One region of the Catellatospora aurea genome, then DNA from elsewhere that is predicted to be linked to it. Evidence: predicted binding sites of a transcription regulator. Region 1 holds the regulator's gene; each other region holds the start of a gene.

Region 1 (9,789 bases):
CCATGTCCGATTCACGAGCGGTGCTGGTCACCGGGGCGTCGCGCGGCGTCGGCCGGGCCGTCGCGGCCGCGTTCGCCGCCCGCGGCGACCGCGTCGCCATCCACCACCGCGACTCCGCCGACCTCGCCGAGTCGCTGCGGGCATCGCTGCCCGGTCAAGGGCACGCGGTGGTACGCGCGGACCTCGCCGACCCGGCCGCCGTCGCCACGATGGTCGACGCCGCCGCGCAGGCGCTGGGTGGGCTCGACGTGCTGGTCAACAACGCCGGGCAGGCCTACCCGCACCCGATCACCGGGGTCACCTACGAGCAGTGGCAGGAGCTGTGGACGCGCACGCTCGCGGTGAACCTGACCGGCCCGGCGAACGCCACCTACTGCGCGGTCCGGCACATGCTGGCCCGTCCCCCGGGCTCCCCGGCCGCCCGCGTGATCAACGTCGGCTCGCGCGGGGCCTACCGCGGCGAGCCCGGCCAGCCTGCGTATGGCGCCGCCAAGGCCGGCTTGCACGCCATGGGTCAGTCCCTGGCCGTCGCGCTGGCCCCGTACCGCATCGCCGTCGCCACCGTCGCCCCCGGCTACGTCCAGGAGGACGAGACCAACGCCGCCTACAAGGTCCCCCGCGGCGCCGAACACGCCGCGCAGAGCCCGTTCGGCCGGGTCGCCCGCCCCGAGGAGATCGCCGCCGCCGTCCTCTGGCTCGCCGACCCCGCCGCCGAATGGGCCTCCGGCGCCGTCCTAGACCTCAACGGCGCCTCCCACCTCCGCTGACCACCTCGCCCACCCCCCTTCTGCCGCAACTCTTAACACCTCGCGCCATCGACCCGCGCGTGAGGCCGCAACTCCTTCAGAGTTGCGACCCCCCCGGCGCGCGGGGCGGGGGTGGGGTTACCAGCGGGCGAGGCGGGTGGCGAGGACGCTGAGGGCGGCGACGCCGGCGGTCGAGGTGCGGAGCACGTTGTCGCCGAGGCGTACCGGAAGCGCGCCGGCCGCGGTGAACGTCTTCAGCTCGGCATCGTCGATGCCGCCCTCGGGGCCGACGACCAGCACGATCTCCCCGGCGGCGGGCAGCTCGACCTGGGACAGCCGCTCGGTCGCCTCCTCGTGCAGCACGTACGCGGCCGAGGCCGTCGCGAGGCGCTGGACGAGCTGTTTCGTGGACAGGTCGGGGTCGCCGCCGACCATGGGCAGGAAGGTGCGGCGGGCCTGCTTGGCGGCCTCGCGGGCGACCGCCGCCCACTTCTCTCGGGATTTCGCGCCCCGATCGCCGCGCCACTGGGCCACGCTGCGCGCCGCGGCCCAGGGCAGGATCTCGTCGACGCCGACCTCGGTCATCGCCTGCACGGCCAGCTCACCCCGGTCGCCCTTGGCGATGCCCTGGGCGACGACCAGGCGCGGGTCGGGCGCGTGGGCGTACCGCAGCTCGGTCACGATGAGGTCGAGCGTGCCCTTGCCGACGGCCGCGACCACCGCGGACGCCATGCCGCCGCGCCCGTCGGCGAGCAGCAGCGCCTCACCCACCCGCAGCCGCTGCACGGTCGCGGCATGGTGGCCCTCCGCCCCGCCGAGTGTGTAAAGCCGCCCCGAGGGCAGCTCGTCGACAAGAAACAGCGGCGCGCTCACGGCAGACACCCTCCAATGGCGATCATGAACTTATGGCACCGACACACCGTCGAACCGTGCCATAAGTTCATGATCAACGCGGGAAAACGGTCAGTGGCCGTTGAAGGCGTCGCGGACTCGGGAGAAGAAGCCGCCCTGCTTGGAGAGTTCAGCGACCTCCTCGCCGCGGGCGCGGGCGAACTCGCGGAGCATGCGCTCCTGCTCGCCGTCGAGGCGGGTGGGGGTGCGGACGTCGAGGTGCACGAACAGGTCGCCGCGGCCGGTGCCGCGCAGGTGCGGGACGCCCTTGGCGCGGATGCGCAGGGTCGAGTTCGGCTGGGTGCCGGGTTTGACCTCGACCTGCTCCTCGGAGTCCAGGGTCTTGATGGTCAGGCGGGTGCCCAGGGCGGCGGCGGTCATCGGGACGGTGACCTTGCAGTGCAGGTCGTCGCCCTTGCGCGCGTACACGTCGTGGGCCCGCTCGTGGATCTCCACGTACAGGTCGCCGGACGGGCCGCCGCCGGGGCCGACCTCGCCCTGGTTGGCCAGCCGGATCCGCATGCCGTCCTCGACGCCGGCCGGGATCTTCACGGTCAGGCTGCGCCGGGTGCGGACGCGGCCGTCGCCGGCGCAGGTCGGGCACGGGTGCGGGATGGTGGTGCCGAAGCCCTGGCAGGCGTTGCACGGACGCGACGACACGACCTGGCCCAGGAAGGTGCGCTGCACTGACTGCACCTCGCCGCGCCCGCCACACGTGTCGCAGGTCTGCGGATGGGTGCCCGCCGCGGTGCCGGCGCCGGAGCAGGTGGTGCACAGCACGGCCGTGTCCACGGTGATCGGGGCCTCGACGCCGAACGCGGTCTCGAACAAGTCGAGGTCAAGCCGCAGGATCGCGTCGGCACCCGGCCGGGTGCGCGGGCGCGGGCCGCGCGAGCCGCTGCCGCCGAAGAAGGCGTCCATGATGTCCTGGAAGCCGACGAACGGGCCGCCGCCGGGGCCGCCCGGACCCGCGCCGCCTCCGCCCGGCGCGAGCGGGTCGCCGCCCAGGTCCACCATGCGCCGCTTCTGGTCGTCGGAGAGGACCTCGTACGCGTTGTTGATGTCCTTGAACTTCTCCGCCGCGGCCGGGTCCGGATTGACGTCCGGGTGGTACTGACGGGCGAGCTTGCGGTAAGCCCGCTTGATGTCGTCGGCGTCGGCGTCCTTGGGAACGCCGAGAATGCCGTAGTAGTCCTTGGCCACGCTGTCCTCAAGCCTCGTTCAGCAACAACAGGAAATTCGGAATCAATGTCCCAGCATCTCGCCCACGTAACGCGCCACGGCGCGAACGGTGGCGATGGTGCCGGGGTAGTCCATGCGGGTCGGGCCGACGATGCCCATCCCGCCGACGACGGTCGCGCCCGGACCGTAGCCCGTGCTGACCACCGAGGTGGCCCGCAGGTCGACGACCTCGTTCTCGTCGCCGATGCGCACCCGGGCCGCGCCCGACTTCACCTCGTCGAAGAGCTTGAGCAGGATGACCTCCTCCTCCAGCGCCTCCAGGATCGGCCGCAGCGCGCCGGTGGTCAGGTCCAGCGGGCCCATCCGGGCCAGGTTCGACGTGCCGGCCAGGGCCAGCCGTTCCTCGTGCCGCTCGACGAGGGTCTCCAGCAGGACGCTGACCAGCGTGCTCATGGTTGCCTTGCCCTGCGGCTCGGCCCGCTCGACCAGGCCCTGCACCAGCGGCGGGGTGTCCACCAGCTTCACGCCGACCAGGGTCGCGTTGAGGGTGCGGCGCAGTTCGGTGATCTCGTCCGGCTCCACGGGGCCGGGCAGCTCGACGACCCGCTGCTCGACCCGGCCGGTGTCGGTGATCATGACGAGCAGCAGCCGGGTGGTGGAGACCGGGACCAGTTCCAGATGGCGTACGGAGGAGCGGGTCAGGCTCGGGTACTGCACCACGGCGACCTGGCGGGTGAGCTGGGCGAGCAGCCGGACCGCGCGGTGCACCACGTCGTCGAGGTCGACCGCGCCGACCAGGAAACGCTCGATCGCCCGGCGCTCCGCCGGGGAGAGCGGCTTGACCCGCGACAGCCGGTCGACGAACAGGCGGTAACCCCGGTCGGTGGGCACCCGGCCGGCCGACGTGTGCGGCTGGCGGATGAAACCCTCCTCCTCCAGCACGGCCATGTCGTTGCGCACGGTCGCCGGCGACACCCCCAGGGCGTGCCGCTCGACCAGCGCCTTGCTCCCCACCGGCTCCTGCGTCGCGACGTAGTCCTCGACGATGGCACGCAGCACTTCGAGTTTGCGGTCATCCAGACCCATACGCACCTCCCGGCTGGCACTCGTCGTGAGTGAGTGCCAGTCTACGTGGGCCGTCACCCGGACGGCATAGGCGTGGTGACGGGGTCGACACCACGCGGCATCCGACACCCAGCGCGGACATCGGCAAAGTGGACAGCGGGTAAACTCGGCCGATCGGCTCGCAGTGTGTCGCCTATCGGTCACGGGTGTTGACTGGCGCCGATTGATCCACAGACCTAGCCTGTCGGGCATGAGTGAACCCACCCCGCCCGGCTCCTCGGAGCCGCCGGTTCCTTCGGCCCCCTCTTACGAGCCGCCGGCCCCGGCAGCGCCGCCGTCGGCCCCCGCGTCTCCCCCGCCGTCCGCACCCGGCGGCTACACCCCTCCGCCGTCGGTCGGCGGCCCCGCCCCGGTCGGCTACGCCAACCCGGACGACAAGACCTGGGCCCTGGTCGCCCACTTCGGTGGCGCGCTGACCTGGTTCGTCGCTCCGCTGGTCGCCCTGCTCGTCAAGGGCAACGAGTCGCCCACGGTCAAGGCGCACGCGACCGCCGCGCTGAACTTCCAGATCCTCTGGGGCGTCATCAGCATCGTGAGCCTCTGCGTCGGCAGCTGCCTGAGCTGGCTGATCCTGCCCATGGTGCTGTTCTTCGTGCCGCTGTTCCCGCTGATCATGGGCGTCATGGCCGGTGTCAAGGCCAACAACGGCGAGCTGCCGAAGTACCCGCTGACCATGAGCCTGATCAAGTAAGTCGGGTCACCAGGCCAGCAAGGAGTGGACCACCGCGTCCGCGAGGAGACGGCCGCGCAGCGTCAGCGCTGCGCGGCCTTCTGCGTACGCGGAGGGCTCGAGCAGCCCGTCGGCCAGCGCCTGCCCCGCGGCGGCACGCCCGGCCTCGTCCAGCACGTCCAGTGGCAGGCCCTCGCTCAGACGCAGCCGTAGCAGCACGTCCTCGGTGTGGCGCTGCTCTTCGGTCAGCACCTCCCGGCCCAGGCCCGGGGAGAGCCCTTCGCCCAGCCGGGCCGCGTACTTCGCCGGGTGCTTGACGTTCCACCAGCGCACGCCGCCGACGTGGCTGTGCGCGCCGGGCCCGAGGCCCCACCAGTCGCCGCCGCGCCAGTAGAGCAGGTTGTGCGCGCAGCGGGCGGCCTGGTCGGCGGCCCAGTTGGAGACCTCGTACCAGCCCAGCCCGGCGGCGGAGAGCGCCGCCTCGGCCGCCAGGTAGCGGTCGGCCGCCACGTCGTCGTCCGGGGACGCCAGCTCGCCGCGCCGGATGCGGGCCGACAGGCGGGTGCCGTCCTCCACGATCAGGGCGTACGCGCTGACGTGGTCCACGCCCGCGCCGACCACCGCGGCCAGCGAGGCGGCGAAGTCGTCCTCGGTCTCCCCCGGCGTGCCGTAGATCAGGTCCAGGTTGACGTGCTCGAACCCGGCCTCCCGCGCCTCGATCGCGGCGGCCGGGGCGCGCCCGGCGGTGTGCTTGCGGTCCAGGATGCGCAGCACCCCGGGCGCGGCCGACTGCATGCCCAGCGAGATCCGGGTGAACCCGGCGGCGCGCAGCTCGCGCAGCGACGCCGGGTCGACCGACTCGGGGTTGGCCTCGGTGGTCACCTCCGCGCCGGCGGCGAGCCCCCACGTGCCGTCGATCGCCTCCAGCATCCGGCCGAGCTGGGCCGGCTTGAGCAGGGTGGGCGTGCCACCGCCGACGAAGACGGTGTCGACGCGCGGCGGGGCGGGCAGCACCTTCGCGGCCAGCGCCAGCTCGGCGAGCACCGCCTCGACGTAGCCCTCGGTGTCCGCGCCGCCCAGCTCCGAGGCGGTGTAGGTGTTGAAGTCGCAGTACCCGCAGCGGCTGGCGCAGAACGGCACGTGCAGGTACACGCCGAAGCCGCGCCCGCCGACGTCGGCCAGCGCGGACTCGGGCAGGACACCGGTGTCGGGTACGGGTTCACCGTCGGGAAGCTGGGCCACGGCTCTAGTCTGCCCTCATGTCCTCACCTGACTCCCACCTCGTCCGGGTCACCCACGCCCGCGGCGTAACGACGATCACCCTCGACAGCCCGCACAACCGCAACGCGCTGTCGCACCGGCTGATGACCGAGCTGCTGGCGGCGCTGGCCGAGGCGAACGCCGACGACCGGGTACGGGTGATCGTGCTCGACCACACCGGCCCGGTCTTCTGCTCCGGCGCCGACCTGGCCGAGACCGCCGCCGCGGCGAAGTCCGGGCAGATGCCGGCCGCGCTGCTGGGTGACGTGCTGGGCGCGGTGGCCCGGTCGGCCAAGCCCGTGGTGGCCGTGGTGCGGGGACCGGCCCGCGCCGGTGGGCTGGGTCTGATCGCCGCCGCCGACCTCGCGGTGTGCACGGCGGGGGCCACGTTCGCCTTCACCGAGGTGCGGCTGGGGGTGGTGCCCGCGCTGATCTCCGCCACGGTGCTGCCCAGGCTCGCCCCGCGCGCCGCCGCGGAGCTGTACCTGACCGGCGACGTCTTCGACGGCCCCCGCGCCGCCGCGATCGGGCTGGTCACCGCGACCGCGCCGGACGACGACGTGGACGCGGTCGCCGCGCGCTGGTGCGAGAGCCTGGTCCGGGGCGCGCCCGCCTCGCTGGCGACGACGAAGGAGCTGCTGCGCCGCCGCGCGGAGCCGGACCTGGACGCCGAGCTGGCCCACCTGTCGGAAATCTCGCTGCGCTTCTTCGGCTCCGCCGAGGGCCGCGAGGGAGTCGCCGCATTCCGGGAGAAACGGGATGCCGCTTGGGTTCCGCGGTCCGACGAGGACGGTGCCGTGGCGGCGGCCACCCCGTAGGGTGGCCTGAACGAGCCTGCGGCGGGGGCGGGCGGCTTGGGGACTTCGACAAGCCGCCCGCCCTCGCGCACATGTCGAGGAGGCCGCTGTGAAGGGCAAGCACGCGCTGACCGTCCTGGTGATCCTCGCCGTGGTGTTCGGCGTCGGCGGCTACCTCGCCCGGCAGCAGTTCGACGGCAAGCTGGAGATCCCGCTCCCCCGGCTCGGCGCGCCCGAGTGCGTGGCCCGCGCCGACGGCGAGGTGCGCCTGGACCCGGAGCAGATGGCCAACGCCGCGACCATCGCCGCCGTGGGGATCAGCCGCAACGTGCCCGACCGCGCGGTGATCGTCGCGCTGGCCACCGCCCTGCAGGAGTCGAAGCTGCGCAACCTGGAGCATCTCGGCGAGGGCAACGACCACGACTCGCTCGGCCTGTTCCAGCAGCGGCCCAGCCAGGGCTGGGGCACCGCGAAGCAGATCATGGATCCGCGGCACGCCGCCAAGCGCTTCTACACCAGCCTGCTGAAGGTCAAGGGGTGGCAGAAGATGCGGGTCACCGAGGCCGCCCAGCGGGTGCAGCGGTCGGCCTACCCCGAGGCCTACGAGAAGTGGGCCGAGGAGGCGACCGTGCTGGCCAAGGTGCTGACCGGGCAGCAGGCAGGCGGTGTGACCTGCGACACGTACAGCGACGAGCCGCCGGCCGACGCCGCGACCGCGAAGGCGCTGGCCGACCGGATCAAGGCCGACTTCGGCACCGCCAAGGCCAAGGGCGTCACCGCCGAGGGCGCCGCGCTGCGCGTACCGGCCGCGAACAGCAAGGCGGGCTGGCAGTTCGCGCACTGGCTGGTGGCCCAGGCGCCGATCACCGGGGTCACCCGGGTGACCTTCGCCGACCAGCAGTGGTCCGCCGGTGACCCCGCGTGGTCGAGCGCCGAGAAAGTGGCCGAACAGGTGGTGGCCGAGGTCGTCGCGGGCGGGTGACCCTGGTGGCAGGCCGCGCTGACGGTCCCCGCGCGACGACGTCACTCGGGAACGCGAGTTAGTATCGGCACTCGTTCGCGAAGGTTGCTCATCCCGGCACGCCACCCCCCAAGTCGCGCGCCCCGATCCTGCCTTCGACTGTGCCCAAGTCTGGAAGGACGCAAGGGGAGGACATGACCATCACCTCTCAGGAGCCGGCGACGGACTACGCGCCGCTCACCGACGCCGAGCGCAAGGAATTCCACGAGAACGGGTACAAGCACCTCCCCGGTGTCGTCAGCCCCGAGATCGTGGCCGAACTCCAGGCCGAGGCCGACCGCCTGTACGCCGCGAACAAGGACACCGGTCACATCGACAAGACCGGTTCGCTGCACCTGCTCGGCGCCGTCAGCCACAGCTCGGCCTTCGCCCGGATGCTCGACTACTCCCCGACCTTCCGCTGGGTCTGGGGTCTGGCCGGCTGGAACATCTACTCCCAGCACAACCACCTCGACGTCAACCCGCCGTACGAGGAGGACGAGACCCCGCGCTGGGAGTGGCACCAGGACGGCTGGCGGCAGAACTCCGACGCGGAGTACTACGCCCCGTACTACGGCGACATCCCGCGGCCGATGCTGTCGATCAAGGTCGCCATCGTGCTCAGCGACATCTCGGAGCCGGGCCGGGGCCAGACCCTGTGCATCCCGGGCTCGCACCTGAACAACCACATGTACCGGCCGACCGACCCGGCCGAGATCGCCAAGGGTCCGGAGGGCGCCGTGCCGTGGCTGGCCAAGCCCGGTGACGCGTTCATCTTCGACCGCCGCCTGTGGCACTCGCGCTCGCGCAACCGCTCGGACGTGACGCGCAAGATGCTCTTCATGAGCTACACCTACCGCTGGATCCGCCCGGTCGACGACATGCCGATCGACCGCGAGTCCGCGTGGTACGCCGGCCTCACCCCGGTGCAGCGCCAGCTCATCGGCGAGGCGTTCGGCAACCTGAAGGTGCAGAACATGTGGGGTGTCGGCGAGGGCGGCTGGATCGACGACACGATCCCGCTGCGCGCCGAACTGAAGGAGCGCGGCCTGCTGGACCGCAACGTCCCCTGGCTGCGCTGACCAGCGCATGAACCGACAGTGAGGCCGGGCCGCATCTCGCGGCCCGGCCTCACTGCTGCTGACGGGCGGTCAGTCCAGGATCTTCTGCCCGCCGGTGACGCACTGGCCGGCGACGAACGCCGAGCTGCTGATCGGCAGCGCCGGGCCGAGCTGGCCGAGCAGGCCGGACGACGCGCAGGTCTGCAGCGGCACGATGTCCAGGACCTGGTTGCTGAGCAGCGGGAGCACTGCTGGGTTCTTGCGCTTCTGGATGGTGCTGTTGCTGTTGTAGCAGTCACCCAGCACGGTGGTCGGCGACGTCACGGCCGCGGACACCCCGACGATCGATGCGGTCGAACCACAGACCTGAACCGCCGCGGCGTTCACGACCGAGCCGCTGAGCAGCGACACCAGGCTCTGCGGCCCTTCCTGCGCGCTGTCCTTGGGCGCGGCGATGAACGTGTTGGCGTTGGAGCAGTCGCCCACCACGGTGGCGGGTGAGGCGATCGCGGCCGTGACGCCGGCGATGGCCGCGTTCGAGCCGCAGACCTGGATCGGCAGCGCGTTCACCGAGGTGTCGTCCAGGATCGAGATGACCCCCTGCACCTGGTTCTGCCGGATCAGAACGTTGCCGTTGGCACAGTCGCCCAGCACGGTGTTCGGGGAGCGGAGGGCGACCGCGGCCGATACGACCTGAGCCGATGCGGAACCACATGCCTGCCACGCACCGGTGGTCAGCGCGCTGCCGTTGGCGATGGAGATCAGCGGCTGGCGCACCTCCCGCTGGGGGCCGCGGGCGACGTCCTTGACGGTCTTCACGGCAGCGAGCGCCTGTCCCGCGGCCTGCTGCACCGCCGCCTGCTTCAAGGTGGTCGCGGCGGTCCTGACGGGATCCACGTGCGCCGGTCCGGCCGCGGGCGCGGCGGTCGCCGCCGAACCCATCACCGCCACCGTAGCGAGCGCTCCGGCCGCGACGACCCCGGCCTTTCCTATCTGCATCGTCACTCCTTGTAGGATTTCTGGCCGCCGGCGCCCGAGTCGCAGGCACACGTCAGCG
Region 2 (9,789 bases), on a different contig from region 1:
GCGGAGATGCGGATGCGGTCCACGGCGATACCGGCCCGGCGGGCCGCCTCGCGGTTGCCGCCGACGGCGTAGATGTGGCGGCCGAAGGCGGTGCGGCGCAGCACGAACGTCCACACCAGCAGGAGCACTCCGATCACGGGCACCACGATCGGCACGCCCTTGAGCGAGAACAGCGGGTTGCGGCTGCGCTCCTCGTTCAGCACGGCGACCGCGACGCCCACCAGCACCGCCAGGCCGATCACCCGGAAGGCGACGACCTGCCACAGCATCGCGGGCAGCCCGCGGCGGCGGCGGTTGCGCTGCTGGATCAGCTGCGTGGCGGCGAAACCGAGCACGGTCAGCGCGCCCAGCGCCCAGCCGACCATCGGCGGCATGTACTCGTTCTCCAGCGAGATGATGATCTCGTCGCGGACCGAGATGTTGGTGCCCTCCTTGAGCAGCCACAGCACGGTGCCCTGGAAGGCCAGGAAGCCTGCGAGGGTGACCACGAAGGAGGGGATGCCGACCTTCGCCACCAGGAAGCCCAGCAGCAGGCCGATCACGACACCGGTGACGACCGCCGCGGCCACGCCGACGTACCAGGGGTAGCCGTTCGTGGTCAGCATGATCGCGAGCACCGCGGCGCAGACGCCCGACGCGAAACCGGCGCTGAGGTCGATCTCGCCGAGCAGCAGCACGAAGACCAGGCCCATGCCGAGCACGACGATGGGCCCGGCCTGCGTCAGCAGGTTGGCGAAGTTCAGCGGGGTGAGGAAGGACGGCCGGGCGGCCGAGAAGACGATCGTCAGCACGATGATGCCGAGCACCGCCGGCAGCGCGCCCATGTCGCCGCTGCGGACCCGCTGCCCGTAGCCGCGCAGGTAGCCCCAGAGGCCGCCGTCGTCCTTGGCCGGGGTGGCGACCTTGGCCGCCTCGTACGAATTCGTGGTGGTCGCGCTCACGCTGCGGCTCCTTCCTCGACGAGGCCCAGCTGGCCGCTGCGGCCGGAGGTGATCAGCTCGACCACCTGCGAGTGGGTGACATCCGACGTCTTGACCTGGGCCGCCATCCGTCCCAGGTACAGCGCGGCGATCCGGTCGGAGACAGCGAACACGTCGTTCATGTTGTGGGAGATCAGCACAACGGCCAGACCGTTGTCAGCCAGGCGGCGGACCAGTTCCAGCACCTGCTGGGTCTGGGCCACGCCGAGGGCGGCGGTGGGCTCGTCGAGGATGACCAGCTTGCTGTTCCAGAGCACGGCCTTGGCGATCGCCACGGTCTGCCGCTGGCCGCCGGAGAGGCTGGACACCTGCTGGCGGACCGACTTGACGGTACGCACCGACAGGCCGGCCAGGGTCTGCTGGGCGAGCTGCTCCATCGTCGGCTCGTCGAGGATCATGCCGCTCTTCTTCTCGCGGCCCAGGAACATGTTCTGGACGATGTCCAGGTTGTCGCAGAGCGCGAGATCCTGGTACACGATCTCGACGCCGTGGCTGGCGGCGTCGCGGGGGTTGTGGACGTGGACCTGCTTACCCTCCATCAGGTATTCGCCTGAGTCGATGGGGTAGATCCCGCCGATGCACTTGACCAGCGTTGACTTGCCGGCGCCGTTGTCGCCGACGAGTGCGGTTACCTCGCCTGGGTGAACCTGGAAGGCGACGTCCCGCAGCACCTGCACCGGGCCGAAGCTCTTGTTGATTCCACGCAGTTCGAGTAGAGGGGTTCCCATCAGGGCGCTCCGTTCGAGGGGTTACTGCCTGTTCCACAGACGTGGTCCCTGGGTGCCTTGCGACCCCCAGGGACCACATTCCGGTCGATCAATCAGGTCAGCTGATGCCGGCCTCGGTGCACTTGGCCGCGAAGTCGGCGGTGCACAGCTCTGCCTTGGTGACGTAGCCGTCGGTGACGACGTCCTTCACGTTCGCGAAGTAGATCGCCTGCGGCTCCAGCAGGACCGAGGGCACGTCCTTGCCGGTCTCGGAGTCCTTGGTGGTCTGCGAGACGGACTTGGTCTCACCCTTGGCCAGGGCGATCGCCAGCTCGGCGGTCGCGGTGGCCTCCTTCTTCACGGCCTTGTACACGGTCATGCACTGGTCGCCGAGGAGGATGTTCTGCAGGCCCTGCACGGTCGCGTCCTGGCCGGTGACCGGGACCTTGCCGTTGAGCTTGTTCTTCTTCAGGATCGAGATCGCCGCGTTGCCCAGGCCGTCGTTCGCGGCGAGCACGCCGTCGATCTTGCCGTTGGCCTTGGTCAGCATCTGCTCGAAGAGAACGCCGCCCTGCGCGTTGTCCCAGTCCGGCACGGCCTGGTCATCGACGAGGGTGTACTCCTTGGCGTCGTACTTCGGCTTCAGCACCGACACGCCGCCCTCCTTGAAGAGGGTCGCGTTGTTGTCGGTCGGCGAGCCGTTCAGCTGCGCGATGGCCGGGTTCTTGGCGCCCTTCTCGGTGAGGCACTTGACCAGGCCCTCACCCTGCAGGCGACCGACCGCGACGTTGTCGAAGGACACGTAGTACTTCGCGTTGCCGCCCAGCGTGAGCCGGTCGTAGTCGATGGTCGGGATGCCCTGCGCCGCAGCCTTGTCCAGCACGGCCTTGCCGGTGCCGGAGTCGAGGTTGACGATGACCAGGACGGTGACGCCCTTGGTGATCATCTGGTCCGCGATGCTCTGGAACTGGGTCTTGTCACCCTGGGCGTTCTGGATGTCGTACTTGACGTTGGCGGCCTTGAAGGCCTCCTCCAGGTACTTGCGGTCCGCGGTCTCCCAGCGGGCCGAGGACTTGCTGTCCGGCAGGATGACGCCGACGAAGGGCGTCTTCGAGTCGGCGGGCTGGGCGTCTTCCGCACAGGCGGCCAAGCCGGTGACGGCCATCAGGCCGGTCATGGCTACAGCCAGGATCCCTTTGCGCATCGTTGCTCAAATCCTCTCGGATTCAGGGGTGTGTATTCAGGTGGTGCGGGCGGCCCCGCCGGGTTCCGGGACCAGGCGAGTCCAACAGCGTTCATCAGTGCGTGAGGCCGGTCACACGGGGTTTTGTTGTGTGCGACAACGTATGCGCAACAAATGCAAACGCGCAAGCCCAAGGTTTGTTGTTGGCAATAACAATTCAGCAACGTCCCCGTAACCCACCCGCTCGCTGCTCTTTCCCGCCGCGCCGATCTTGCGCGAACAGTGGGTACGACACACTCAATCCCGGCAATTGGACAACCGTTCACGCAAGATCAACGTGATCTTGGTGGTGGCGGGCCGGCGGGTGCGGAGCGTGCGCTGATGGGCCTTCGGGCGGTAGCCGGTAGCCGGATCGTCTGGCGTCGTGTGGCGAGCGGTTGCGCCAAGTGGTGCGTGTCGGTCGCGGCGAAGCGGACATATGGGTGGGTTGCCGCTTGGAGATCCGTTTTTGTGGACGCTGGACGCCCCTATGGGGGCACCGGGCGTCCACAAAAACAGATCATGAAAGGAAGCGGCGGGTATCGGTCGGCTGGGAGTCGGCCGTGGGTAGGCCGCCCTGGGGCGGGTCAGGCGCGGGCGATGGCGGCCAGCGTCGCGGAGGTCAGGCGGACCAGGTCGGCTGGGGCGAGCCGGAGTTGCAGACCGCGCTTGCCGGCGGAGACGTAGATCAGGTCGCCGTCCAGCGCCGACTGGTCGATCACCGTAGGCAGGCGTTTGCGCTGGCCGAGGGGGCTGATGCCGCCGCGGACGTACCCGGTGGTCTTCTCGGCGAGGTCGCGGTCGGCCATCGCGGCCTTCTTGCCGCCGGCCGCCGCCGCGAGCGCCTTGAGGTCGATCTCGCCGGTCACCGGCACCACGGCCACGGTGAGCGCGCCGTCGACCTCGGTGACCAGCGTCTTGAACACGCGCGCCGGGTCGGCCCCGATCGCGTCGGCGACCAGCGCGCCGTAGTTCGGGGAGTCGGGCGAGACCTCGTACGTGTGCAGCGTGTGCTTCACCTTCTGCTTCGTCAGCAGTGCTGTCGCGGGAGTCCCCTGGCTGGCCACGCCGCGATGCTACCGCCGTGGCGGGCGGCGGAATCGATCAGGGACTTCTGGACACGAAACGCCGCCGAACCGTGCCATAAGTTCATGATCAACGCTCGAAAGGGGTGGCGAGGATGGCGAGGGGGGTGGTGGCGGTGCGGGTGAGGAGGAGGGAGGCGGGGTTGGGGCCGGCGAGGCGGAGGTCGCGGCGGAGTTGTTCGACGTCGAGGGCGCTGCCGCGTTTGAGGATCTCCAGTCGGCCGACGCCGCGGTCGCGGAGGGTGGCGCGCAGGCGTTTGAGGGAGAAGGGGAGGACCTCGTCGACGGTGAAGCAGCGGCCGAAGGGGGCGGCGATGGGGGTGTCGGACCAGATGTAGGCGATGTTGGGGTCGGCGAGCCAGCCGTCGTGGGCAGCGGCGAACTCGGCGACGAGGTGGGCGCGGACGACGGCGCCGTCGGGGTCGGTGACGTAGCGGCCGGGCGGGGCGACCGGGGCGGACTGCTCGCCGGTGCCGGTGAGCTCGTGCGGGACGCCGGCGCGGAAGACGGTCGCGCGGCGCGGCGTGGTCGCGAGCGGGCCGCACCAGGCGGCGGCCTCGACCACGTCGCCGTCGACGGAGACCAGTTCCAGTTCGCAGCCCGCGGGCAGTAGTGCTTGGTCGATGCCGGGGGCGAGTTTGAGCACCGTGTGCGGGATCCGCTGCGGGAGGGAGACCACCCAGTCCCAGGGTGGGGAGTAGTCCTCGGGGCGGAACACGCGGCGGCCGCCGCTGCGGCGGGCCGGGTCGCAGAACACGGCGTCGACCAGGCTCAGGTCGAAGTCCTGGGCGTCGCCGCAGGTCACGGTCGCGTCGGGGGCGTTGAGCGCGGCGCAGGCGGCGGTCAGCGGGTCGGCGTCGACGCCGTACGCCCGGATGCCGGTGGCGGCGACGGCCCGCAGGTCGGCGCCGAGGCCGCAGCCCAGGTCGGCCAGGGCCGCGACACCGGCGGCGCGCAGGCGGGCCGCGCGGCGTACCGCGACGATCTCGCGGGTGGCCTGCTCCAGGCCCGCGCGGGTGAGGAAGACGCGCCCGGCGTCCGCGCCGAACTTGGCCGCGGCCCGGCCGCGCAGCGCGACCTGGGTGAGGGCGGCGGCGGCCAGGCCCGGCGGCACGCCCCGGGCCCGCAGCGCCGACGCGGCGGCCAGCTCGTCGGTCCCGGCCAGCTGACCTGCCAGGTCCAGCGCCGCGACACCTTCGGGGGTACGCAGCAGCGCCAGCTGATCGAGATCCACGGCCCCATTCTCGCAGCGCGACCGTGCTGGCTGCGTCGCGGCCGACGGCGCTCGCCGCGCCCGCCGCTCGTGGCGGCAGGGAACGTCACAGTGACCCGGCGACACGCCCCGGTGAGCGCTGGACACCTGGTGAATCGGATAATTCACCGAGTGGCGGCTGGCACTCTCCTTGACTGAGTGCTAGACGCGGCATAATGTTCGGAGTTAGCACCCTGCCCTGCAGAGTGCTAACGCATGACCCGCCCGGCGAGGCCGACACCCGCGACGACGGCAGCGCTCGGGCGAAGACTTGACCAGAAGACAACACCCGGGGCTCGTGCCGCGAGAACCCGGGGCTATACCCCAGGAGGGTATGCTCGTGACTACCGCGACGAAGGTTGCGATCAAGCCGCTCGAGGACCGGATCCTGGTCCAGGCGAACGAGGCTGAGACCACCACCGCGTCGGGCCTCGTGATCCCCGACACCGCCAAGGAGAAGCCGCAGGAGGGCACCGTCCTGGCTGTCGGTCCCGGCCGCGTCGACGACAAGGGCAACCGCATCCCGGTCGACGTCAAGGTGGGTGACAAGGTCATCTACTCGAAGTACGGCGGCACCGAGGTCAAGTACGCCGGCGAGGAGTACCTGCTGCTCTCCGCCCGCGACGTCCTCGCGGTCGTCGAGAAGTGATCCGTGCGATGCCCCGGCCCGCCCGCGAGGGTGAGCCGGGGCATCGTGACGTTTAAGGGAGACGATTGATGCCTAAGATCCTTAGCTTCTCCGACGACGCGCGGCACCTGCTGGAGCACGGTGTCAACGCGCTCGCCGACGCCGTCAAGGTCACGCTCGGCCCGAAGGGCCGCAACGTGGTGCTCGACAAGAAGTTCGGCGCGCCCACGATCACCAACGACGGCGTGACCATCGCCAAGGAGATCGAGCTGTCGAGCCCGTACGAGAACCTGGGCGCGCAGCTGGTCAAGGAGGTGGCGACCAAGACGAACGACGTCGCGGGCGACGGCACCACCACGGCCACCGTGCTGGCCCAGGCGATGGTCCGCGAGGGACTGCGCAACGTGACCGCGGGCACCAACCCGGCCGGTCTCAAGCGCGGCATCGACGCGGCCGTCACCAAGGTCAGCGACGCGCTGCTGGCCAAGGCCACCCCGGTGGCCGACAAGTCGGACATCGCGCAGGTCGCGACGATCTCGGCGCAGGACTCCACCATCGGTGAGCTGATCGCCGAGGCGATGGACAAGGTCGGCCGGGACGGTGTCATCACCGTCGAAGAGGGCTCGACGATGACCACCGAGCTCGACATCACCGAGGGCATGCAGTTCGACAAGGGCTTCATCTCGCCGCACTTCGTCACCGACCCCGAGTCGGGCGAGGCGGTGCTGGACGACCCGTACATCCTCATCACCACCAGCAAGATCTCCTCGATCGAGGAGCTGCTGCCGCTGCTGGAGAAGGTTCTCCAGACCAGCAAGCCGCTGCTGATCGTGGCCGAGGACGTCGACGGCCAGGCGCTGAGCACCCTCGTGGTGAACTCGATCCGCAAGACCGTCAAGGTCGCCGCGGTGAAGGCCCCCGGCTTCGGCGACCGCCGCAAGGCGATGCTGCAGGACCTCGCCGTGCTCACCGGCGGCGAGCTGATCGCCCCCGAGCTGGGCTACAAGCTCGACGGCGTGACCCTGGAGCAGCTCGGCCAGGCGCGCCGTGCCGTCATCACCAAGGACACCACCACGATCGTGGACGGTGCCGGGTCGCAGGACGAGGTCAACGCGCGGGTCTCGCAGATCCGCAAGGAGATCGAGGCCTCGGACTCCGACTGGGACAAGGAGAAGCTGGGCGAGCGCCTGGCCAAGCTGTCCGGCGGCATCGCCGTCATCAAGGTCGGCGCCGCGACCGAGGTCGAGATGAAGGAGCGCAAGCACCGCATCGAGGACGCCATCGCGGCCACCCGCGCGGCGGTCGAGGAGGGCATCGTGCCCGGCGGCGGCGCGGCGCTCGCGCAGATCGTCAGCGTGCTCGACGACGACCTCGGCTTCACCGGCGAGGAGAAGGTCGGTGTCTCGATCGTGCGCAAGGCGCTGGTCGAGCCGCTGCGCTGGATCGCCCAGAACGCCGGCCACGACGGCTACGTCATCGTGCAGAAGGTCCAGGGCAGCGACTGGGGCACCGGCCTCGACGCGGCCAAGGGCGAGTTCGTCGACCTGGTCAAGTCCGGCATCGTCGACCCGGTGAAGGTGACCCGCAACGCGGCCATCAACGCCGCGTCGATCGCGGGCCTGCTGCTCACCACCGAGTCCCTGGTGGTCGAGAAGCCGGCCAAGGCCGAGCCCGCGGGCAACGGCGGCCACGGCCACTCGCACGGCCACGGCCACCAGCACGGCCCGGGCTTCTGAGCCTGAGCGGCTGACCTCGACAGCGGGTCCCGGCGTCGGCCGGGGCCCGCTGTCGCCTTTCCGTCCTTTGTGGCATGCACCACGGTCGATAGTGTCCTCGCATGACCGGTCGCGGCTTGGTGCGGTACTTCGGCCTGGTGGGCCTGGCCTACCTGGTCGCGACGCTGGGCACCGGCCTGACCGACTACCTGACCGCGGCCGAGGTGAGCAAGGCCAAGGCGCTGGCCATCTCCGGCGGCGTCGGCCTGGTCGTGGCGCTGCTGCTCGGCCTGATCGACCTGGCCAAGAGCGGCAACTCCCGCAACGCGACCGCCGAACCGGCCGGCGCGGGGCCGGGCGCGATCCCGCCGAGCGGCTACGCGGTGCCCCCCGGCCACGCGGGCGGCAGTGGCTCCGCCTATCCCGCAGGTCAGGGCGTTCCCGGCGGCAGCACGGCCTACCCGGGCGGCCACGCCGCGCCTTACCCGGCGGGCGGAAGCGCGCCATACCCGGGCGGCCCAGGCAGCGCCCGGCCGACCGGTGCGCCGCCGCGGCGGGGCGGGGCCGGGCTGGTGCTCACCGCGATCCTGCTGCTCGGGCTGTGCGCGGGTGGCGGTTACCTGGCCACCACAGCGGTACAGGCCGGGGTGCAGAAGTTGAGCGAGTTCGCCACCCCGCCGTGGATCAACAAGCGCAACGAGACGGGCCAGGAACGGCTGGCGTCGGAGGTCTCCGAGACCGGTGGTCCGCTGACCATCACCGTGCTGAGCGTCGAGGTCACCAGCCAGGCCACCAAGGTCAAGATTCGGGGCGAGAACACCGGCGGCGACGCGCTCACGCTGCCGACGTTCGGCCGGGCCCAGCTCACCGCCGCGGGCGAGACGCTGCTGCCGGACCCGGGCGCGAGCACCTGGCCGGAGACCGTGCCCGCGGGCGGCGAGGCGACCGGCGTCATCGTCTTCGACGGCGTGCTCGGCCCGCACGTCGACTCGGTGCGCCTGTCCTTCAGCGTCATCCACGGCAGCTTCGACGCACCGCCCAACATCGCCGTCGACATCCCCATCCAACCGCTCCAGTGATCCGGCGCCCGCTCCCGCGGCCGGTGCGGCCGCAACAGGCTGCACTTTCAAGGAAACTGCAGGGCGGCGAGGACGTCCCCGCCGTGGGGCCGCGGGGCGGCGAGGTGGGCGGCCCGTTGTGGCGAGGCGGATGCAGGGTAGGCGGCGGTAAGGGAACGGTAAGGCGTCGGGTCGTGCCGTGACGGGGTGATGCGGGGCAGACTGGCGGGCGTGGTGAGTCGTGGACGGGCGATGGTCGCGGGCGTGGTCTCGGCCGCGGTGGCGGTGGGGCTGGGCGAGCTGGTCGCGGTGTGGACGGGGCCGCGCAGCGCGCCGCTGATCGCGGTCGGCGGTGCGGTGATCGACCTGGTGCCCGAGCCGGTCAAGGCCGCGGCGATCAGCGTCTTCGGGGTGTACGACAAGATCGCTCTGCTTGTCGGCACGTCGCTGCTGCTGGTGGTGTTCGCCGCGCTGGTGGGCCTGGCGGCGCGGCGGGACTTCCGCTGGGGTGTGGCCGGGATCGGGTTGTTCGGCCTGATCGGGGTCGCGGCGGCGCTGACCCGCCCGAACGCGGGGGTTGTCGCGTTCCTGCCCGCCGCCGTCGGCGCGGCCGCCGCGGTGGGTGTGCTGGGCGCGCTGCTGGACGTGGCCGCCCGCACCGAGGACCTGCCGGACAGCCCGGCGACCGCGGTCTCCCGCGCGGCGGGGCGGCGGCGCTTCCTGCGGCTGAGCGTGGCCGGGATCGGGGCGGCGGCGGTGGCCGGCTTCGTCGGGCGCTCGCTGGCCGCCCGCAAGGACGTGCAGCAGGCTCGGGCGGCGGTCGCCCTGCCGCAGCCGGCCAGCCCCGCGCCCGCCCTGCCCGGCACGGTGGACCCGCCGGTCGCGGGCCTGTCCGAGTACGTGACGCCGAACGGCGACTTCTACCGCATCGACACGGCGCTGGTCGTGCCGCAGGTCGATCCGGCCACGTGGCAGTTGCGCATCCATGGCCGGGTGGCCCGGCCGATCACGCTGAACTTCGAGCAGCTGCTGGCCCGGCCCATGATCGAGCGGTACGTGACGCTGGCCTGCGTCTCCAACGAGGTCGGCGGCGACCTGATCGGCAATGCCCGCTGGCTCGGCGTGCCGCTGAAGGACCTGCT
Region 3 (9,789 bases), on a different contig from region 1:
GGACCTGCCGGTGGAGCGGCGGGACAATGCCGCGCTGCCGCGGCTGCTGAGGGCGACCTGGGTGCGCGAGGGCTACCGCGACGACGAGCAGGAGCGGGCGGTCTACGAGCGGGCGCTGGGCTGGCTGGAGGCGTACACCGCCGATCTGGACCCCGAGCTGGAACTGCTGGGCGTCGAGCGCACGGTGGCCGCGAAAACGGCGGTGCTGGCGCTGAGCGGCCGGGCCGACCGGATCGACGCGCGCGGCGGCGAAGCCGTGATCGTCGACTACAAGACCGGCCGCACCGGTCTGGACGTTGACGATGCGCGCGGCTCGCTGGCGCTGGCGCTCTACGCGTTCGCCGCCGAGCGGGTGTTCCGCCGCCCGTGCCGCAAGGTCGAACTGCACCATCTGCCGACCGGTACGGTGGCCGCGCACGAGCACACCCCGGAGTCGATCGCTCGGCACGTGTCCCGCGCCGAGGACACCGCGCGCGACATCGTGGCGGCGGAGAAGGCGCTGGCCGAGGGCACGCCACCGGACGAGGCCTTCCCGACCCGGCCGGGCAGTCTGTGCAGCTGGTGCGACTTCCGCCGGGTGTGCCCGGCGGGCGCGCAAGCTCCGGTCAAGGAGAGCTGGGCCGCCGTGGAGACGACCCCGACCGGCCCCGTTCCTGCCTAGATCACTCGACTTGCCCGGCACCTGGGCGAATGGCGTTCCAAGATACGCACAGGTGCCAGGCAAGTCGGACGATCTTGACGGCGCGGGCAGGCGCGGCCGGTGCGGGTCAGGCCGGGGTGACGGTGGTGCGGTCCTCGGCGGCGAGTTGCTGGCAGGACGGGCACAGGCCCCAGTAGGTGACCTCGGCCTCGTCGAGGGCGAAGCCGTGCGTCTGGCTCGGGTCGAGGCAGGGCGCGGCACCGACGGCGCAGTCCACGTCGGCGATCGCGCCGCAGCCGCGGCAGACGATGTGGTGGTGGTTGTCGCCGGAGCGGGCCTCGTATCGGGCGGGGGAGCCAGCGGGCTCGATGCGCCGGGCCAGTCCCGCGCGGGCGAGCGCGCCGAGCACGTCGTAGACCGCCTGGGTGGAGACCGAGTCGAGGCGCTGCCGGGCCTGCCGGGTGATCTCCTCGACCTCGAGGTGGCCGCCCTGCCCGAGGATGTCGAGCACGGCGAGCCGCGGCCGGGTCACCCGCAGGCCCCGCGCGCGAAGGAGAGCCTGTGGCTCGATGTCGCCGTACATGAACACCATTTCAGCAGCTAACTTGGATCTCCTCAAGAAAAGGTCCGATATACGTGCTCTGCGACACGGGCCATTCCCCCTCTGTCCCATCGACGTGGGCGGGTCTAGGCTCACCTTGACCTTGGGTACGCACCCCCGGAATCCACGTGGAGGCACAGTGTTCGAGGACCTTCTCGGCCTGCCGGCTCACCCCCTGCTCGTGCACGCCGCAGTCGTGTTCGCCCCGCTGCTGATCGCCGGCGTGGTGGTCTATTCGTTCGTGCCATCCGTGCGCCGCTACATCGGCTGGGCGGTGCTGCTGCTCGGCGTCGGCGCGCCGATCGCGCTGTGGTTCGCGCGCCAGAGCGGCGAGGCGCTGTTCACGACGCTTGTCGAGAAGGGCTACCCGCCGCAGATCCTCGCCCAGGTGGACCTGCACAAGGACTTCGGCGACGCGGCGGCCTGGGCGGGCACCCTGCTCGGTGTGCTGGCGATCGCGCTGGTGTTGTTCACGCACTCGGCCGCGAAGAAGCCGGCGACCAGCGGTTCCCGTGCCACGGGCTGGGCGCTGATCGCGCTGAACCTGCTGGCCGCCGGAGCCACCGCCTACTACGTCTTCAAGACCGGCGACACCGGAGCCCAGGCGGTCTGGAGCAACATCTGACGGGTCAGGTCCGCCACTGCAGGCACGCGATCAGGATCAGCACGACGCCCGCGGCTATGCCGAGCGCGTTGGTGAACCGGTCCGCGCGCTCCTCGGCGGCGTCGATGGCGTCGTGGTCCACTTCGGGCAGCCGCCGCGGGGGCACGACACGCGGGGCGACCTCCGGGTGCCACCCCGGCGGCGGCGGCACCGCGGGCGGCGGACCGGGGTACGCCGCGGCGGCCTGCTCGGCGTCGGCCCCGTCCGCGGCCGGGGCCGGCCGGCGCCACTGATCGTCGGCGGGCCGGTTCACAAGGGCCGACCGACTGGCAGGCGGCGGGACCAGCCGATCCTGGCTGGTCCTATGCTGCGGTGGTGAGCAGTGACGCTGTCCCCGCCGGTCGCGACGACGACCGCGTGGTGGAGTTCGACGACGAGAGTCCGGTGCTGCCGGAGCAGACCCGTGACGACACGGACCGGGGCTGGGGCGAGCGGTCGTGGAGCAACGACGACCGGCTGCGCGACGAGCGCCCGCCGCACTGGGACTGACCGCCGGCCACAGCGATGGCGGGGCTGACGCACCGCCGTACTATAGCGCGGAACCGGACATTGCGGACGTAGCTCAGGAAGCGCTGCTGCTCGCGGTCGAGGACGAGGTGCTCGACGACGGCGTGCTGCTGCTCGACGAGGAGCTGCTGCCGCTGGTCGAGCTGCCGGACGACGAGCTGCTTGACGCCGCGGGGGCCGTGCCGGAGCCGCTGCCGCGCGAGTCGGTGCGGTAGAAGCCGGATCCCTTGAAGACCACGCCGACCGACGAGAACAGCTTGCGCAGGGTGCCCTCGCACGTCGGGCACTCGGTCAGCGGCTCGTCCGCGAACGACTGCACGGCCTCCAGCTGGTGACCGCAAGCGGTGCAGGCGTACTGGTAGGTGGGCACGTTCCCCTCCATGATCATTGCTGGCACTCGGGTATACCGAGTGCTAATAGTGCCTGACCGCCCCGCGACGTGCCAAGTAGCTGTCGCCGATCACACTGTGTGCCTTCTCCTCGCTGCGCTCGTCGGCGGCAAGGCCGAGCCTTCCGGTTCGCTCGCGAAGCTCGCTCAGCGTCAGCCCGGAATGCGCCGCAGGCCGCTCGGCATGAGCGCGCCGTGCACGCGCTGGTCGTGCGCCTCGGCGGGGATCCCGTCGAGCAGCTCACCGTCGTACAGCAGCGCGATCACCGGTGCGCCGCCGCGTACCCGGGCCAGGGCGCGGTCGTAGCTGCCCCCGCCGCGGCCGAGCCGCGTGCCGCGCCCGTCGACCGCGACCGCCGGGACCAGCACCAGATCGGCCGTGGTGATCCCCGTCACGCCGAGGCGGGGACCGGTGGGCTCGTGTAGCCCGAACGGGGCGGGTGCCAGCGACTCCGGCCCGGCGTACGCGGCCCAGTCGAGATCGCGGTCGGGCCGCAGCACCGGCAGCAGCACCCGGGCCACGCCGGGCGTGGCGGCCAGCCGATCGGGCAGCCCGGGGCCGCCGGGTTCGCCGACCATCGGCACGTACGCGCAGACGGTCAGCGCCGCACCGGGCGCGACCAGCTCCGGCAGCCGCGCGGCCAGCGCCGTGTCCGCCTCGTCGAGCGCGGCCGGGGTCAGTGCGCGGCGGGCCGCCAGCACCGCGGCGCGCAGCTCACGCTTGGTGGGCGCGGGCGTCGTCACCGCGGGGAATCAGCCTGGACGTGACGGTGCACGCGGTTCGCCACAGCGGTTACTGACAAAACGGAATATTCACTCATAACGTCCTCAGGTTGTACAAGCGACGCATCCTAGTTCGACGTTCGCCGTTGACCCCGGTGACTTCACCGCCGCCGAGGGGGAAAGTGTGACACTGCGCGCCCGGCTCACCACCGCCTTCCTGGCGGTGGTCCTCAGTCCCGTCCTGCTCGGCGCGTTCTTCGTCGGCACGATGGTCAGCAAGCTGTCCCACGAGCGCGCCACCGAACGGCTGGCCGTCGCCGCCGGCTCGGTGCGCACCTCGGTCGGCTCGCTCTGCGGCCAACTGCGCGCCGTCGCCGAGGGCGTCGCCGCCGCACCGGCCGACCAGCGCCTGGCCACCGCCGAACGTATGGTCGCCGCGGGGCTCGCCGGCGGTGTGCACATCGACACCGGCGTCGACGGCGTCACCACCGCCCAGGCCCCGGCCCCGCCGTGGGCCGACTGTGCCGGGCCCGACCCGCAGGTGCGCCCGGACGCGGTGGCCGGGTTCGAGGCGCTGTCGGCCCGGGTGCCGCTGGCCGGCGCGAACGGCGAGCCGACCGGCATCGTCTCGGCCGCCCTCACCGTCGACGGCGACCTGATCCGCCGTCTGGCCCAGGCCAGCGGCGCGCAGCTGACCCTGCTGCCCGGGGCCGGCGTCCCGGCGGGCGCGTCCGCCGCTGACCCCGACCTGGCTGCGGACCCCGACGGCACCCTCGGCGAACCGGACGGCACGGCCGACACCATCGACGACGCGGATGACACCGAGAACGACGCGGGCGGCATCGGTGGCATGCCCGGGGCTGTTCCGGGCGGCATCGGCGCGATCGGCCCGGGCGGCACCGGAACGAACGGCGCGCCCGCCGGCACCGGAGCGAACGGGCAGGCCGTCGCAGGCGCCGGGGCCGACAGCGCGGCGGCAGGTGTGGCGGCGGGGCAGCCCGGCGACCTCACCGGCGGCGCGCTGCCCGTCGACCCGACTGCCGACGGGCCGGGCGGCGCCGACTCCCTCGCCGCCCCGGGCGACACCGCGACGAACGGTGCGGCGGGCGTGGACGCGGCCCAGGGGACCGGCGTCGCCGGGGACGAGCCGGTCGGCGGTGACTTCGGCCGTGAGGTCGACCTGGCCCCCGCGCCCGAGGAGACCGCCCCGGGCGGGCCGGTGCACACCACGATGCTCGGCGCGGACGCGGCCACCATCAGCGGGTACGCGGGCAAGCTGGGCGACGGCGCGACCGGCTCGGCCGACAACGGCCACCTGGTGGCCCGGATCGGGCCGGTGGCCGGGGAGCCGCAGCCGCTGGCCGTGTCGCTGACCGCCCGCCCGCCCACCGGTCTCTACCTGCTGCTCACCCTCGTCGTCCTGATCACCGCCGGGGTGGCCGTGACGGTCGCCTGGTGGCTGGCGAAGACCGCGACCGAACCCGTGGTCGAACTGGCCGCGGCCGCGGACCGGGTGGCCGGGGGCGATCTGGACGCCCGGGTGCCGGTCCGCGGCAACGACGAGATCGGACGGATGGCCACCGCGTTCAACCACATGACCCGCGAGCTGCACACCTACGTGGCGGCGCTGACGGCCAGCCGGGACCAGCTGCGCGGGCACCTGGGCGTGCTCGGCGACACCCTGTCCAGCACGCACGACCTGGACCGCATCCTGCGGGTCATCCTGCAGACCGCCCGGCACGCCACCGGCGCGTCGGCCGGCATGGTGCTGCTGGCCGACCCGGCCACCGGCGCGCTGGTCGGCCAGTGCACCGAGGGCCTGCCCGAGCAGTGGACCACCGGGGAGCGGGGCACCCTGCGCGTGCCGTACGGGCTGGGCCTGACCGGTTCCGTCGCCGCCACCGGGGTGCCCCGGCTGGGCCGCGTCGAGCGCGACGGTCCGCGCCTGGACCCGGGCGAGCCGGACTGCCGGACGTACATGGTGGTGCCGTTCTCCGCGCCGGGGCTGGGCGAGGCGAGCTCGTTCCCGCAGCCGGGGGCGCTGCCCGCGGCGCGCGGCGTGCTGGCCCTCTACGACCGGCTCGGCCGCGACGAGTTCGACGACTCCGATCTGGTCACCCTGCGCACCTTCGCCGGGCAGGCCGCGGTCGCGGTGGACAACGTACGGGTGCACGAGGAGGCGCAGCGGCTGTCGGTGACCGACCCGCTGACCGGGCTGTTCAACTACCGCTCGCTGCGCGAGTCGCTGCGCCGGGAGTCCGAGCGGGCGGTGCGCTTCGGCCGGCGGCTGTGTGTGCTCGCCCTGGACCTGGACCGGTTCAAGGAGATCAACGACACCTACGGCCACGCGGCCGGGGACGCCGTGCTGGCCGAGTTCGCCCAGCGCATCCGGTACGAGATCCGCGAGGTCGACGTGGCCTTCCGGCACGGCGGCGAGGAGTTCGTGGTGCTGCTGCCGGAGACCGACGAGGTGGGCGGGGTCGCCGTCGCCGAGCGGCTGTGCGACGCGGTGCGCCGTGAGCCGATCATCGTGCCGGCCCGGGACGGCGGCGCGGACCTCTACGTCAATGTCACGGTCTCCATCGGACTGGCCGTGCTGCCCGACCACGGGTCGCAGGGCGCCGGGGTGCTCCAGGCGGCCGACGAGGCCCTGTACGCCGCCAAGGCGGCCGGGCGTGACACCTTCCAGGTCGCGCTGCCCGGCGGCATCCTGTGCCCATCCGGCGGCGCGTCGAGCAGCCCACAAGCCCCTCGACAGGCTCGGGGCCGTTAGTCTCGCGACATGTCGGAGCACACCCCCCACGCACAAGCGCACGGTCAGCGGGCCACCAAGGCGGTCATCCCGGCCGCCGGACTGGCGACCCGGTTCCTACCGGCCACCAAGGCGGTGCCCAAGGAGTTGCTGCCGGTCGTCGACCGGCCGGTTCTGCAGTACATCGTGGAAGAGGCGTCGCGGTCGGGCATCAACGACGTCCTGCTGATCACGGGTCGCGGCAAGACCAGCATGGTCGACCACTTCGACCGCCAGCCCTACCTGGAGGCGCGGCTGGAGGCCAAGGGCGACCTGGAGCGGCTGGCCGCCGTCCGCGGGACCTCGGAGCTGGCCGAGATCTACACCTGCCGCCAGGGCGAGCCGCTGGGCCTGGGCCACGCGGTCTCCTACGCCGAGTCCCACGTGGGCGACGCCCCGTTCGCGGTGCTGCTGGGTGACGAGTTCACCGAGGAGTCGCACCCGCTGCTGCCGCAGATGATCGAGCTGCAGTCGCGCACCGGCGGCATCGTGCTGGCGTTCATCGAGATTCCGCAGGACCAGGTCAACCGGTACGGCATCGCCTCGGTGTCCGACGCCGGTCCCGAGTACGCCGATGTGGACAACGTCGTGCGGGTCACCGGGCTGGTGGAGAAGCCGGCCGTCGAGGAGGCCCCGAGCAACCTGGCCGTCGTCGGCCGGTACGTGCTGCCCGGCACGATCTTCGACGCGATCCGGCGCACCAAGCCGGGCAGCGGCGGCGAGATCCAGCTCACCGACGCGATGGCGCTGCTGCTCGCGGAGGGCACGCCGGTGCACGGCATCGTGTACCGCGGGCACCGCTACGACACCGGCATGCCGCTCGGCTACCTCCAGGCCGTCGTGCAACTGGCCAGCGAACGCGACGACCTCGGCCCCGCCTTCACGGCGTGGCTGAAGTCCTTCGTCGCGGGCCTCGACCGCAATGCGGGGAAGGCCTCCTGACATGACCGCCACGGTCAGGTCCACTCCGGACCCCGTCCATCTCGACGCGGCAGCCGCGGCCGAGCTGACGCCACTCGCCGACTACCTGGGCAGCGTGCTGCGCAGGCTGCGGGCGCTGCCGGCGTTGGATCTGGACCTGACCCAGGCGCACGGCAACGTGCTGGCCGACAACGTGGTGGCGAGCCACCCGTACCCGGCCTTCGACCAGGCCGCGATCGACGGTTACGCGGCCCGGTCCGAGGACGTCGCCGCGGCGGCCGCGGGCCGGCCCGCCCGGCTGAACGTGGTGGGCGACCTCGCCGCGTCCAGCTGGCGGCCGGCCCGGCTCACGCCAGGCACCTGCTTCTCCGTCGCCGCCGGGGCGGCCCTGCCGCAGGCCGCCGACGTGGTGGTGCCGATCCGCTGGACCGACCAGGGCATGGCCTCGGTCGAGGTCTACCACCCGGTCAAGCGCGGTCTGGGCGTACGCCGCACCGGCGAGATCGTCGCCGAGGGCATGGTGCTGGCCCGCGCCGGGACCACGGTCACTCCCGCGCTGGTCGGGGCGCTGGCCGCCAGCGGGATCGGGCACGTCGTGGTGCGGCCCAGCCCGCGTGTCGTGATCGTGTCCACGGGCGACGAACTCGTCGAGGCGGGTCGGGTCTCCCAGGCCGGGCAGGTCGTCGACGTCAACTCGCACGCGTTGACCGCGGCCACCGCGGAGGCGGGCGCGCACGCGTACCGCGTGGGGATCTGCGACGACGACCCGGAGGCGCTGCGCGCGCTGCTGGAGGACCAGACGCTGCGCGCCGATCTGATCATCACCACCGGCGGGTCCGGCACCGGGCCGGGCGACATGGTGCGGCGCATCCTGTCGCGCCGCGACGGCAGCCGCGCGGGCATGGTGACCTTCACCGACGTGTCGCTGTACCCGTGCGGCACGCTCGGCTTCGGCACCGTCGGCAGCGCCGAGGAGGTGCCGATCGTGTGCCTGCCCGGCGAGCCCGGGGCCGCGCTGATCGGCTTCGAGGTGCTGGCCCGGCCCGTGATCCAGGTGCTGGCCGGGGCCGAGCCGGTGTTCCGGCCCTCGGTGCGCGGCCACCTGCTGGAGACCGTCGCCTCGCCGGGCGGGCTGCGCGAGTTCCGGCCCGCGCTGGTCGCCGAGCGCCGCGGGGGCGGCTACACGGTGCAGCCCCTGCCGGGCGGTGCCCGTACCCTGGCCGGTATGGCGGAGGCGAACGGACTTCTGGTGCTGGGTGAGCGGGTGACCAGCGCGGCCGCGGGTTCCACCGTGGACGTGCTGCTGCTGGACCGCCGGCGATGAGGGGGCAGGTCCTGCGCCTCCCGCTGTCGTGTCCCGCCGCCGCGCAGGCGATGGCATGAGCAGCGCGGTGGGGTATCCGGCGGTGCTCACCGACGGCAACGTCGTGCTGCGGCCGTACCGGCGCGGCGACGCCGGGCAGTGGGTGGAGGTGCGCACCTACAACGAGGCCTGGCTGCGGCAGTGGGAGGCCATCCCGCCCGCGCCGTGGGCCGAGCTGAACTCGACCGCCGCCTTCCACATGATCCGGCGGGCCATGCGCAAGGGCGCCCGCCAGGGCGAGTCGATGCCCTTCGCGATCTGCGTACGCGAGCAGGGCCGCGAACGCCTCGTCGGGCACATCAACCTGGGCAGCATCGTGCGCCGGGCGTTCTCGTCGGCGTACTGCGGCTACTGGATCGACTCGCGGGTGGCCGGGCGCGGCATCATGCCCACGGCGCTCGCGCTCGTCGTCGACCACGCGTTCGGGTCGGGCCGGCTGCACCGGGTCGAGGTCAACATCCGGCCGGAGAACAAGCCCAGCCGCCGCGTGGTGGAGAAGCTCGGCTTCCGGGAGGAGGGCTACCACCCGCACTACATGTTCATCGACGGCGCTTGGCGCGATCACATCGGATACGCGCTGACCTGGGAGGACGTCGCCACCGACGGCGGCCTGATGGCCCGCTGGCGGCGCCGGCGCGGCTGAACCCGACTTCACCTTCCTACGGTGTGGCGTTGTGCGATCACGTGATCACGAACGTAGGCTCCCCTCACTGGAAGTCTTACGGTGGCCGATCGATAGGCCGGTCACCGCACTACGGGTGTGACGGGAGGGGTGAGGGTGCCGACCTCGGTGCTCCTCGCCGTCCTCGCCGCTGCGGGCCTGCTCGCTCTCGCCCCGGCGCTGGTGCGCCGGTACGACGCCACCGAGCGGCTGGTGGCGGAGCGGGCGATCTCTACCGCGCGGGTGCTGTCGCGCCGGCGCCGCCGCCGCACGGTGCCCGGCCGCCGCCCGATCCGGCCGTCCCGGGCACTGTGCACCGCCCCCGTATCCGCCCCGCCAACGTCCGGCAAGGGCCCCTCCCGCACCCCGCTGCGACTCGTCGGCCAGGGCGAGCGGGCCAAGGCCAAGCCCCGCCGCCGGCACCGCCCCGCCGTGTACCGCCGCCGGCGGCTGCTCGCCGGGCTGGTGCTGCTGAACCTGGTGCAGCTGGCCGGCGTCGCGCTGGTCAGCCCCGGCTTCCTGATCAGCGT

What was found. Region 1 encodes HrcA, which represses chaperone genes, less so after heat shock. Its sites were predicted from a motif close to GGTTNGCACNCTCNNNNNGAGNGTGCNAACC; they were not measured.
Region 2: a site for HrcA is predicted at 5,431-5,461, ahead of groES (co-chaperone GroES). Genes of this name have one in related genera too.
Region 3: a site for HrcA is predicted at 2,801-2,831, ahead of ACFQO7_RS31660 (FmdB family zinc ribbon protein). Genes of this name have one in related genera too.

The regions. Positions count from the first base shown of each region.
Region 1 covers NZ_JBHTAC010000005.1:200,286-210,074, forward strand. The annotation lists gene ACFQO7_RS07460 (SDR family NAD(P)-dependent oxidoreductase) at 3-767, shown strand; gene ACFQO7_RS07465 (16S rRNA (uracil(1498)-N(3))-methyltransferase) at 885-1,619, opposite strand; gene dnaJ (molecular chaperone DnaJ) at 1,710-2,840, opposite strand; gene hrcA (heat-inducible transcriptional repressor HrcA) at 2,883-3,905, opposite strand; gene ACFQO7_RS07480 (DUF4870 domain-containing protein) at 4,135-4,635, shown strand; gene hemW (radical SAM family heme chaperone HemW) at 4,642-5,856, opposite strand; gene ACFQO7_RS07490 (enoyl-CoA hydratase-related protein) at 5,874-6,692, shown strand; gene ACFQO7_RS07495 (hypothetical protein) at 6,781-7,653, shown strand; gene ACFQO7_RS07500 (phytanoyl-CoA dioxygenase family protein) at 7,827-8,753, shown strand; gene ACFQO7_RS07505 (hypothetical protein) at 8,823-9,731, opposite strand.
Region 2 covers NZ_JBHTAC010000057.1:2,021-11,809, reverse strand. The annotation lists gene ACFQO7_RS33800 (sugar ABC transporter permease) at 1-941, opposite strand, end outside; gene ACFQO7_RS33795 (ATP-binding cassette domain-containing protein) at 938-1,711, opposite strand; gene ACFQO7_RS33790 (sugar ABC transporter substrate-binding protein) at 1,806-2,891, opposite strand; gene ybaK (Cys-tRNA(Pro) deacylase) at 3,497-3,976, opposite strand; gene ACFQO7_RS33780 (class I SAM-dependent methyltransferase) at 4,065-5,228, opposite strand; gene groES (co-chaperone GroES) at 5,581-5,895, shown strand; gene groL (chaperonin GroEL) at 5,964-7,610, shown strand; gene ACFQO7_RS33765 (ribosomal eL19 family protein) at 7,712-8,668, shown strand; gene ACFQO7_RS33760 (molybdopterin-dependent oxidoreductase) at 8,858-9,789, shown strand, end outside.
Region 3 covers NZ_JBHTAC010000049.1:24,616-34,404, reverse strand. The annotation lists gene ACFQO7_RS31685 (RecB family exonuclease) at 1-661, shown strand, start outside; gene ACFQO7_RS31680 (Fur family transcriptional regulator) at 768-1,232, opposite strand; gene ACFQO7_RS31675 (DUF2231 domain-containing protein) at 1,381-1,866, shown strand; gene ACFQO7_RS31670 (translation initiation factor 2) at 1,871-2,158, opposite strand; gene ACFQO7_RS31665 (hypothetical protein) at 2,221-2,394, shown strand; gene ACFQO7_RS31660 (FmdB family zinc ribbon protein) at 2,468-2,782, opposite strand; gene ACFQO7_RS31655 (5-formyltetrahydrofolate cyclo-ligase) at 2,954-3,544, opposite strand; gene ACFQO7_RS31650 (GGDEF domain-containing protein) at 3,708-6,296, shown strand; gene ACFQO7_RS31645 (UTP--glucose-1-phosphate uridylyltransferase) at 6,306-7,256, shown strand; gene ACFQO7_RS31640 (molybdopterin molybdotransferase MoeA) at 7,258-8,559, shown strand; gene ACFQO7_RS31635 (GNAT family N-acetyltransferase) at 8,615-9,241, shown strand; gene sepX (divisome protein SepX/GlpR) at 9,371-9,789, shown strand, end outside.